Caldimonas thermodepolymerans: one gene and its partner. The protein of the gene in region 1 interacts with the protein of each later gene in a pairwise test. Links are inferred from orthologs where the notes say so. Each region holds a gene or a part of one and is shown on either strand. Other genes may lie near its edges.

Region 1 (5,515 bases):
GTCGTGGTCGAGCAGGCTGCCCGGCAGGGCGCCCGCTGCGCGCGCGCCGAGCGCGACCAGCGGGGCCGGGACGGAGACGAAGCGCGCCGGGCCGAGTCCCATCGCCGTGCGCAGCCGGGCCAGCCAGTCGCGCAGCGTGACGGCCTCGGGCCCGACCAGCGGGACGCGGCCGCCCGGGGCATCGTCGTCCAGCAGCGCGACGATGGCCTGCACCGCGTCGTCGACATGCAGCGGCTGCACGAGCTGCCGGCCGTCGCCCGGCAGCGGGATCAGCGGCAGGCTGGCCAGGCGGGTGAACAGGCGCGCGCTGGTACCGCCCGGGCCGTAGATCAGCGACGGCTGCACGACCGCCGCCGAGGCGAGCGGCAGGCCGAGCAGGTAGTCGTCGGCGGCCTTCTTGCTGCGGTGGTAGGCGGAGGTGGCCGCCTCGTCCGCGCCCAGCGCCGAGACCTGCACCACGCGCGCGACGCTGGCCGCCGCGCACGCGGCGAACAGCGCGCAGGGGCCGCGCACATGGATGGTGTCGAAGCGCTGCGTGCCGTGCTCGCGCAGGATGCCCGCCGCGTTGATCACCGCATCGACCCCGGCCAGCCGCGGCAGCCAGTCCCCGACCTCGAGGTCGCGCGTGAAGTCGGCGGCGAAGTAGCGCAGCGGTTGCCCGTAGGCCGGCGTGGCCGGCGGATGGCGCATCGCGCAGATGACATGGTGGCCCGCAGCCAGCAGCGCGGTGACGAGGCGCCGGCCCAGGAAGCCGTTGGCGCCGGTCAACAGAACGATCACGTGTTGCCTCCCTTGGTGACGGTCGTACTGCCGGAACGGCCTTTGCCATCACTCAGCAAGCGATGTTCCGTCGCGTTGGACGAGGAGGCAGCCGGCATGCGGACCTGGAGCGAGGCACTGCGCGCAGCGTGGACCACCGGCGGCTGGGCGAGCCTGGCCTCGACCTGCGTGCTCGCCTGGCGCGGCCGGGCCGACAACGGCCGCATCTGGGGCGCGCTCAACGCGCCGGGCCACTGGGTGTGGGGCGACGCCGCCCTGCGCGAGGACGGCCCGAGCCTGCGCCACACCGGCACCGGGCTCGCAGTGCACCACCTCGCGTCGCTGTTCTGGGGGCTGCTGTACGAGCGGGCCTGCCCGGCGCCACGCCCGCGCGCGGTGCGGCGCCTGTGCGGCCATGCCGCCGCGGTGGCCTCGGTCGCGGCGGCGGTGGACCTGCGCCTTGCGCCGCCGCGCCTGACGCCCGGCTTCGAGCACCGCCTGTCGACGCACAGCCTGGTGGCGGTCTATGCCGCGTTCGCCGTCGGCATCGTGCTGGGCGGCTGGTGGGTCGATCGCCGGCACGGGGCTTGCCGGAAGCCGGCGTGCGCACGCGGCAACGCCCTCCCACCGCACCGGCCGCCTCGCTCGACGACCTGAGGGCGGACTGCCGGCGCGGCAAGGTGCTGCTGTTCGTCGGCGCCGGTGTGTCGCTGTCGCTCGGCCTGCCCGACTGGAGCGAGCTGATCGACCACATGGCGCAGGAACTGGGCTTCGAGCCGGACGAGTTCCGTGGCTACGGCAGCTACCTCGCGCTGGCCGAGTACTTCCGCCTGCATCACGGCGACGTCGCGCAGCTGCATCGCTGGATGGACCGGCGCTGGCACGACGCCGGCATCCGCGTGCAGGACTCGCGCGTGCACGAGCTGATCGTGCGCGGTGGCTTCCGCCTGATCTACACGACCAACTACGACCGCTGGCTGGAGCGTGCCTTCGAGCACCACGGGCGACCCTACGTGAAGATCGTCGACGTGGGCGACCTCGCGCACATCCGCCCCGACGCGACCCAGATCGTCAAGTTCCACGGCGACTTCGAGCGCGAGGACTCCATCGTGCTCGACGAGACCAGCTACTTCCGGCGGCTGGAGTTCGAGTCGCCGCTGGACATCAAGCTGCGTGCCGACGTGCTGGGGCGCTCGGTGCTGTTCATCGGCTACAGCCTCAGCGACGTCAACCTGCGCTACCTGTTCTTCCGCCTCGCCTGCCTGTGGAAGCAGGCCATGCCGGGCACGCCGCAGCCGCGCTCGTACATCTTCACGCCCGAACCCAACCCGGTGCAGCAGGCCGTGCTCGGGCAGTGGGGCATCGAGATGCTGTCGGTCGATGCGGGCGACCCGGGGCAGGCGCTGGCGGCCTTCCTGGAACAGGTGGTCGGGTAGCGCAGGCGGCGCCGGCCATGCCGGCCGGGCTGTGCCTGCGGGGGCGTTACAGACGCGCCTGCGTCCTCGCGGCGGAGTGGTCGCACACCTCGACCAACACTTTCACACCGCCTTGCAAGTCCTTATTTTTGCAACGTTTTTTGCTTCCCAATCTCTGCGAAATCTTTTGTAAGTACTTGATTTCATTGGAGATTTTTCACGCTTTGCCTTGACCGGCCACAAGGCGCGCGCTAAAGTGGGAGAAAGTGCACTTTAGTGGGTGATTGTGGCGAATTTTGTGTTCCAAGGCGCTTCGGCGCTCGCGCTGGACGCGAAGGGGCGGCTCTCCGTCCCGGCGCGGCATCGCGACGTGCTGATGGCCACGGCGCAAGGCCAGCTCACGATCACCAAGCATCCCGAAGGCTGCCTGATGGTCTTTCCCCGCCCGGCGTGGGAAAGCTTCCGCGACAAGATCGCGGCGCTGCCGATGTCGGCTTCCGGCTGGAAGCGCATCTTTCTCGGCAACGCCCAGGACGTCGAGATGGACGGCTCCTCGCGCGTGCTGATCTCCCCTGAACTGCGCGCGGCGGCCGGACTGACCAAGGACGTGATGCTGCTCGGCATGGGCAGCCACTTCGAGCTGTGGGATGCGGCGCGCTATGCCGCGCACGAGGCCGAGGTCATGCAACAAGGCATGCCCGACGTACTCAAGGACTTCACCTTCTGACGCGCGCCATGCAAGGGGAGCATGACACATGGCAGCACCGGACGGTCTTGCTGCACGAGGCCGTCGATGCCCTCGTGACCGACCCGGACGGTGTCTACATCGACGGCACCTTCGGGCGCGGCGGTCACACGCGGCTGTTGCTGTCGCGGCTCTCCGGGCGGGGGCGCGTGCTGGCGTTCGACAAGGATCCCGAAGCCGTCGCAGAGAGCACGCGGGTCCAGGACCCGCGTTTTTCAATCCAGCACGCCAGCTTCGCCGAGATGGGCGAGGTGTGCCGGCAGCGCGGCATCGCGCAGGTCCAGGGCGTGTTGCTGGACCTGGGCGTCTCCTCGCCGCAGATCGACAACCCGGCGCGCGGGTTCAGCTTCCGTTTCGACGGCCCGCTGGACATGCGCATGGACCCCACGCGCGGCGAGAGCGCCGCGGACTTTCTCGCGCGTGCCGATGAAAAGCAGTTGGCGGAGGTGATACGCAGCTATGGCGAAGAACGGTTTGCTGTATCGATTGCAAAGGCGATTGTGGCTCGCCGGGAAAGCGGGCGTCCTGTTCGAACCACAGGCGAGCTTTCCGAAGTCGTGGCTCGTGCGGTCAAAACCCGCGAGCCGGGCCAGGACCCTGCAACGCGCACATTTCAGGCTCTTCGGATTTTCGTCAACGCCGAGCTTGAGGAGCTCCAACAGGCCCTGAACCAGACGCTGGAGCTGCTTGCCCCCGGCGGCCGGCTGGTGGTGATCAGCTTCCACTCGCTGGAGGACCGCATCGTCAAGACCTTCATCGTGCGCCACAGCCGCCACCAGGTGGACCGCCGCGCGCCGTTCGCCCCGGTGCCCGAGCCGCTGCTCAAGGCGGTGGCCCGCATCAAGCCGGGCGAGGCGGAGGTCGCGGCCAACCCGCGTGCACGCTCGGCCGTGCTGCGCGTGGCCGAACGCACCGCGTGGAACGACCGGAGGCGTGCATGACCCGGCTCAACGTCGTGCTGTTCGTCGCGCTGGTGTTCAGCGGCCTGTACCTCGTGCGCGTCTCCTACGAGGCGCGGCGCCTGTTCGTCGAGGTCGAGCGGGCGCAGTCCGAGGAACGCGCGCTGGAGACCGAGTTCGAGCAGCTGCAGCTGGAAAAGCGCGCCCAGGCCACGCCGCTGCGCGTCGAGAAGGTGGCGCGCGAGAAGCTGCAGATGCGCACCGCCACGCCGGCGGTGACCCACTACGTGACGCACGCGGGCGCCACCGACGCGCCGCAGGCGGCCAGCGCGGCTGCCCCGGGAGGCCAGCCATGAAGTTCTGGCCGGCACGCAGGAGCAGTCGCGGCGACCGCGCGCGCCAGGCGCACGCGGTGCGCACCGTCATGTACGCGAGCAGCCCGCTGCTGGCGTCGAAGACGCCGCCGTGGCGCTCGAAGTTCCTGGTCGCCTGCATCGGCCTGGGCTTCTGCGTGATGGTCGGGCGCGCGCTGTACATCCAGGTCATCGGCACCGACTTCTACCAGCGCCAGGGCGAGAGCCGCTACGCGCGCACGCTGGAGCTGCCCGCCAACCGCGGCCGCATCATCGACCGCAACGGGCTGATCCTTGCCTCCAGCGTGCCGGCGCCGTCGATCTGGGCCATCCCCAAGGACCTGGAGGCCACGCCCGCGCAGCGGCGCCAGCTCGCGAAGCTGCTGGGCATGAGCGTGGCCGACCTGGACAAGCGCCTGAAGGACAACCCGAACTTCGTCTGGCTCAAGCGCCAGGTCGACGAGGAGGTCGGCGAGAAGGTCAAGGCACTGGGCCTCAAGGGCGTGCACCAGGTCAAGGAATACAAGCGCAAGTACCCCGAGGGCGAGGCGGTCGCGCACGTGGTGGGCTTCACCAACGTCGAGGACCGTGGCCAGGAAGGCATCGAGCTGGCCTTCCAGGAAGAACTGGCCGGTCGCAACGGCACGCGCCGCGTCATCAAGGACCGGCTGGGCCGCATCGTCGAGGACATCGGCGAGAGCGTGAGCCCGGTCGACGGGCAGGACATCGAGCTGTCGATCGACTCCAAGGTGCAGTTCTTCGCCTACCAGCGCATCCGCGACGCGGTCGCCGAGCACAAGGCCAAGGCCGGCTCGGTGGTGGTGCTGGACGTGCAGACCGGCGAGGTGCTGGCGCTGGCCAACTACCCGAGCTACACCCCGGGCGACCGGCGCAACCTGACCGGCGCGCAGCTGCGCAACCGCGCGCTGACCGACACCTTCGAGCCCGGCTCGACGATGAAGCCCTTCATCGCCGCGCTCGCGCTGGAGACCGGCCGGGTGCGCCCGCACACCGTGATCGACACCTCGCCCGGCTGGATGGTGGTGACCGGCGCGACCATCCGCGACTCGCACCGCTACGACGCGCTGACCGTGGAGCAGGTCATCCAGAAGTCCAGCAACATCGGCGTGGTCAAGATGGCCATGCAGATGCCCGCACGCGAGATGTGGGAGATGTTCACCGAGATCGGCATCGGCCAGCGCCCGCAGCTGCGCTTCCCCGGCGTGGTCACCGGCCGGCTGCGCCCGTACAAGACGTGGCGCCCGATCGAGCAGGCGACGATGAGCTACGGCTACGGCCTGTCGGCCTCGCTGTTCCAGCTGGCCCAGGCCTACACCGTGTTCG
Region 2 (3,800 bases), 1.6 Mb from region 1 along the record:
CATCGTCGGCCGCGAGATCCTGGACAGCCGCGGCAACCCGACCGTCGAGTGCGACGTGCTGCTGGAATCCGGCGTGATGGGCCGCGCGGCCGTGCCGTCGGGGGCCTCCACCGGCTCGCGCGAGGCGATCGAGCTGCGCGACGGCGACAAGAACCGCTACCTGGGCAAGGGCGTGCTCAAGGCCGTCGAGCACATCAACACCGAGATCTCCGAGGCCGTGCTGGGCCTGGACGCCTCCGAGCAGGCCTTCCTCGACCGCACGCTGATCGACCTGGACGGCACCGACAACAAGTCGCGCCTGGGCGCCAACGCGACGCTGGCGGTCTCGATGGCGGTGGCGCGTGCCGCGGCCGAGGAATCCGGCCTGCCGCTGTACCGCTACTTCGGCGGTTCGGGCTCGATGCAGATGCCGGTGCCGATGATGAACGTCATCAACGGCGGCGCGCACGCGAACAACAACCTCGACCTGCAGGAGTTCATGATCCTGCCGGTAGGCGCGCCCAGCTTCCGCGAGGCGGTGCGCTACGGCGCCGAGGTCTTCCACGCGCTGAAGAAGATCATCCACGACAAGGGCATGAGCACCGCAGTCGGCGACGAAGGCGGCTTTGCCCCCAGCGTCGCCAGCCACGAGGCCGCGATCCAGCTGATCCTGGAAGCGATCGAGAAGGCCGGCTACACCCCGGGCGAGCAGGTCGCGCTGGGCCTGGACTGCGCCTCCAGCGAGTTCTACAAGGACGGCAAGTACCACCTCGAAGGCGAAGGCCTGACGCTGACGGCCGAGGAATGGACCAACGTGCTGGCCACCTGGTGCGACAAGTACCCGATCATCAGCATCGAGGATGGCATGGCCGAGGGCGACTGGGACGGCTGGGCCCACCTGACCCAGGCGCTGGGCCAGAAGGTGCAGCTGGTCGGCGACGACCTGTTCGTCACCAACACCAGGATCCTGCGTGAGGGCATCGAGAAGCGCATCGCCAACTCCATCCTCATCAAGATCAACCAGATCGGCACGCTGACCGAGACCTTCGCCGCGATCGAGATGGCCAAGCGCGCCGGCTACACCGCGGTGATCTCGCACCGCTCGGGCGAGACCGAGGACTCGACCATCGCCGACATCGCCGTGGGCACCAACGCCGGCCAGATCAAGACCGGCTCGATGTCGCGTTCGGACCGCATCGCCAAGTACAACCAGCTGCTGCGCATCGAGGAAGACCTGGGCGACGTCGCCAGCTACCCCGGCCGCGCCGCGTTCTACAACCTGCGCTGATCGGCGCCATGTCGGCCCGCCTCCTCACGCTGGTGCTCGCCGGGCTGCTGGTGCTCGTGCATGCCGAGCTGTGGTTCGGCAAGCACGGGGTGCACCGCGTGATGGAGCTGCAGGGGCGGCTGGCCGAACAGCGGGCGAAGAACGACCGCAGCCGCGAGCGCAACCAGCAGCTCGCGGCCGAGGTCAGCGACCTCAGGGAAGGGCTGGAGATGGTCGAGGAAAAGGCCCGCTACGACCTCGGCATGATCAAGCCCGACGAGATCTACGTGCAGCTGACGCCACCGCCGCGGTGAGCGCTTCGTTTCTTCCGCCTGCCCCCGTCCGCCCGGCCCTGCCGGGCGGCTTCACGTTGGCGGTGGCCGGGGCCACCGGCGCCGACGTGCAGGCCCTGTGCGCCGGCCTGCGCGAGCGGCTCGCATCCGGCACGGCCTGGCAGGTGCTCGACGTCACCGAGGCCCTGCTGGAGGGCGCGGCAGCCGCCCTGCCCGCGCCGGCCCGCTGCCTGCTCGCCGGCCTGGACGTGCTGCCGCCGGCACAGCGCCCGGCGGCCGAGGCGCTGGACCAGCGCCTGCGCGAGGCGCTGCAGCGCGCCGGATGGTCCTACGGCGTGGTCTACGGCCGCACCCCGGCCGAGCGCCTCGAGGCGGCCTGCCGCCTGCTCGCGCCCCCGTCACGGCGTCCCGGGACGTCATCGGAGTCGGCCCCTCGCCTGCGCCCCTGGTGCTGTCCGGAATGCCTGGTGCCCGAATGCGAGCACCGGCTGTTCCGGCTGCCGCGCCAGGTGCCCCGCGGTCACTGGATCGACGACGAGGACGGCGGCTGATTGCGCTCTTCGGTGAACAGGCCGCCCACGTCGACCGCGTCGAAGTGGTAGAGCGCGCCGCAGAAGTCGCAGCCGATCTCGACCCGGCCCTGCTCGGCGATGATGCCGTCGACCTCCTCGCGGCCCAGGCCCCTGAGCATCTGCCCGACGCGCTCGCGCGAGCAGCTGCAGGCAAAGCGCGGCCCGTGCTCGCCGGTCAGCGGCTCGAAGCGGCGCAGCGATTCTTCCCAGAACAGGCGGCGCAGGATGGTGTCCACGTCCAGCGTCAGCAGCTCCTCGCGGGTCAGCGACGCGGCCAGGTGCGAGATGCGGTGGTAGGCCTCGTCCAGCTCGGCGGTCTCCTCGCCGGCCCGCCCGCCCAGGTTGGCCTCGCCTTCGACCGGCAGGCGCTGGATCAGCAACCCCGCGGCCACGGTGTCGTTGGCGGCCAGCACCAGCGTGGTCTCGAGCTGCTCGGACTGCCGCATGTAGTGCTCCAGCACGTCGCTCAGGCGCTGCAGCGGCTCGTGCTGCGGGCCGTGCAGCGGCACCACGCCCTGGTAGGGCTGCTGGCCCGGCAGGCGGTCGCGCGGGTCCAGCGTGATCGCGCAACGCCCCTGCCCGTGCACGTTGACCAGTGCCTCGAGCTGCGCGGCCTCGTCGACCTCGCCGATCACCTTCGCGGTGGCGCGCAGGCTCAGGTCCGGCTGCACCTCGGCGACCGCGAGCTTGACGGGGCCGTCGCCGGCGATCTGCAGCACCAGCGCGCCGTTGAACTTGATGTTCGACTGCATCAGCACGCCGGCGGCGGCCATCTCGCCGAGCAGTTCGCGCACCGGCCGCGCGTAGCCGCCCGACTGCTCGCGGCGCTGCAGGATGTCCTGCCAGGCGTCGGTCAGGCGCACGATCATGCCCCGCACGGGCAGGCCTTCGAAGATGAACTTGTGCAGTTCGCTGTGGGAAAGGGTTGCGCTCAAGATGGGTCCAGGTTGGGGGTCAGCCGATCTTCTTCAGCTCGGCCTTGAATCGGCGGGCATTCTCGACATAGTGCCGCGCACCGAACTGGAAGGCGGTGATCTGCTCCGGGGTGAGCTGCTTCACCGCCCGCGCCGGCGCCCCGAGGATCATCGAGCCGTCGGGGAACTCCTTGCCCTCGGTGACCACCGCGCCGGCGCCGACCACGCAGTTGCGGCCGATCTTCGCGCCGTTGAGCACCACGGCCTGGATGCCGATCAGCGAGCCGTCGCCGATCGTGCAGCCGTGCAGCATCACCTGGTGGCCCACGGTGACGTTCTCGCCGATGACCAGCGGCTTGCCGAAGTCGGCGTGCAGCACCGAGTTGTCCTGCACGTTGGAGCCGCGCCCGATGCGGATCGATTCGGTGTCGCCGCGCACCACGGTGCCGAACCAGATGCTGGCGTCCTCGCCGATCTCCACGTTGCCGATCACCTCGGCGCTGTCGGCCACCCAGGCCGTTTCATGGATGACGGGGCGGATGTCGCCGAGCTGGTAGATCGCCATGCAGCACTCCTGAAGAACGTGTGATTCTAGGAAGAATCATGCGCCCGTCCGGCGCGCGGGGCCATGCAGGGAAGCACGGGGTTCAGCCCGCGACGGCGCGGATGCGCGGATGGCGGTGGAACAGCACGCCGACGACGGTGCCCAGCACGATCACCATCGAGCAGAACGCGCACACCGCCACCGGCAGGCCCCAGTGGTCGGCGATCCAGC

Evidence for each region.
Region 2: the proteins of ftsL (region 1) and ftsB interact in binary tests that used the Escherichia coli proteins (3 or more experiments, as listed by UniProt). The link is inferred for Caldimonas thermodepolymerans from one-to-one orthologs.

Annotation. Positions count from the first base shown.
Region 1 is NZ_CP064338.1:3,008,465-3,013,979, reverse strand. Bases 2,607-5,515 are described here. They hold ftsL (cell division protein FtsL), read left to right. Parts: upstream 2,607-3,856; coding sequence 3,857-4,174; downstream 4,175-5,515. Other genes in these bases: IS481_RS14155 (peptidoglycan D,D-transpeptidase FtsI family protein), read left to right, coding at 4,171-5,515; rsmH (16S rRNA (cytosine(1402)-N(4))-methyltransferase RsmH), read left to right, coding at 2,910-3,860; mraZ (division/cell wall cluster transcriptional repressor MraZ), read left to right, coding at 2,607-2,901. In the rest of the region: IS481_RS14180 (SDR family oxidoreductase), read right to left, coding at 1-780; IS481_RS18300 (hypothetical protein), read left to right, coding at 877-1,416; IS481_RS18295 (SIR2 family NAD-dependent protein deacylase), read left to right, coding at 1,362-2,195; more of mraZ, read left to right, coding at 2,473-2,606. UniProt on the Escherichia coli protein: Essential cell division protein. May link together the upstream cell division proteins, which are predominantly cytoplasmic, with the downstream cell division proteins, which are predominantly periplasmic.
Region 2 is NZ_CP064338.1:1,444,184-1,447,983, reverse strand. Bases 113-2,917 are described here. They hold ftsB (cell division protein FtsB), read left to right. Parts: upstream 113-1,275; coding sequence 1,276-1,560; downstream 1,561-2,917. Other genes in these bases: hslO (Hsp33 family molecular chaperone HslO), read right to left, coding at 2,060-2,917; IS481_RS06930 (hypothetical protein), read left to right, coding at 1,557-2,090; eno (phosphopyruvate hydratase), read left to right, coding at 113-1,267. In the rest of the region: more of eno, read left to right, coding at 1-112; more of hslO, read right to left, coding at 2,918-3,046; IS481_RS06920 (gamma carbonic anhydrase family protein), read right to left, coding at 3,066-3,590; IS481_RS06915 (MFS transporter), read right to left, coding at 3,673-3,800. UniProt on the Escherichia coli protein: Essential cell division protein. May link together the upstream cell division proteins, which are predominantly cytoplasmic, with the downstream cell division proteins, which are predominantly periplasmic.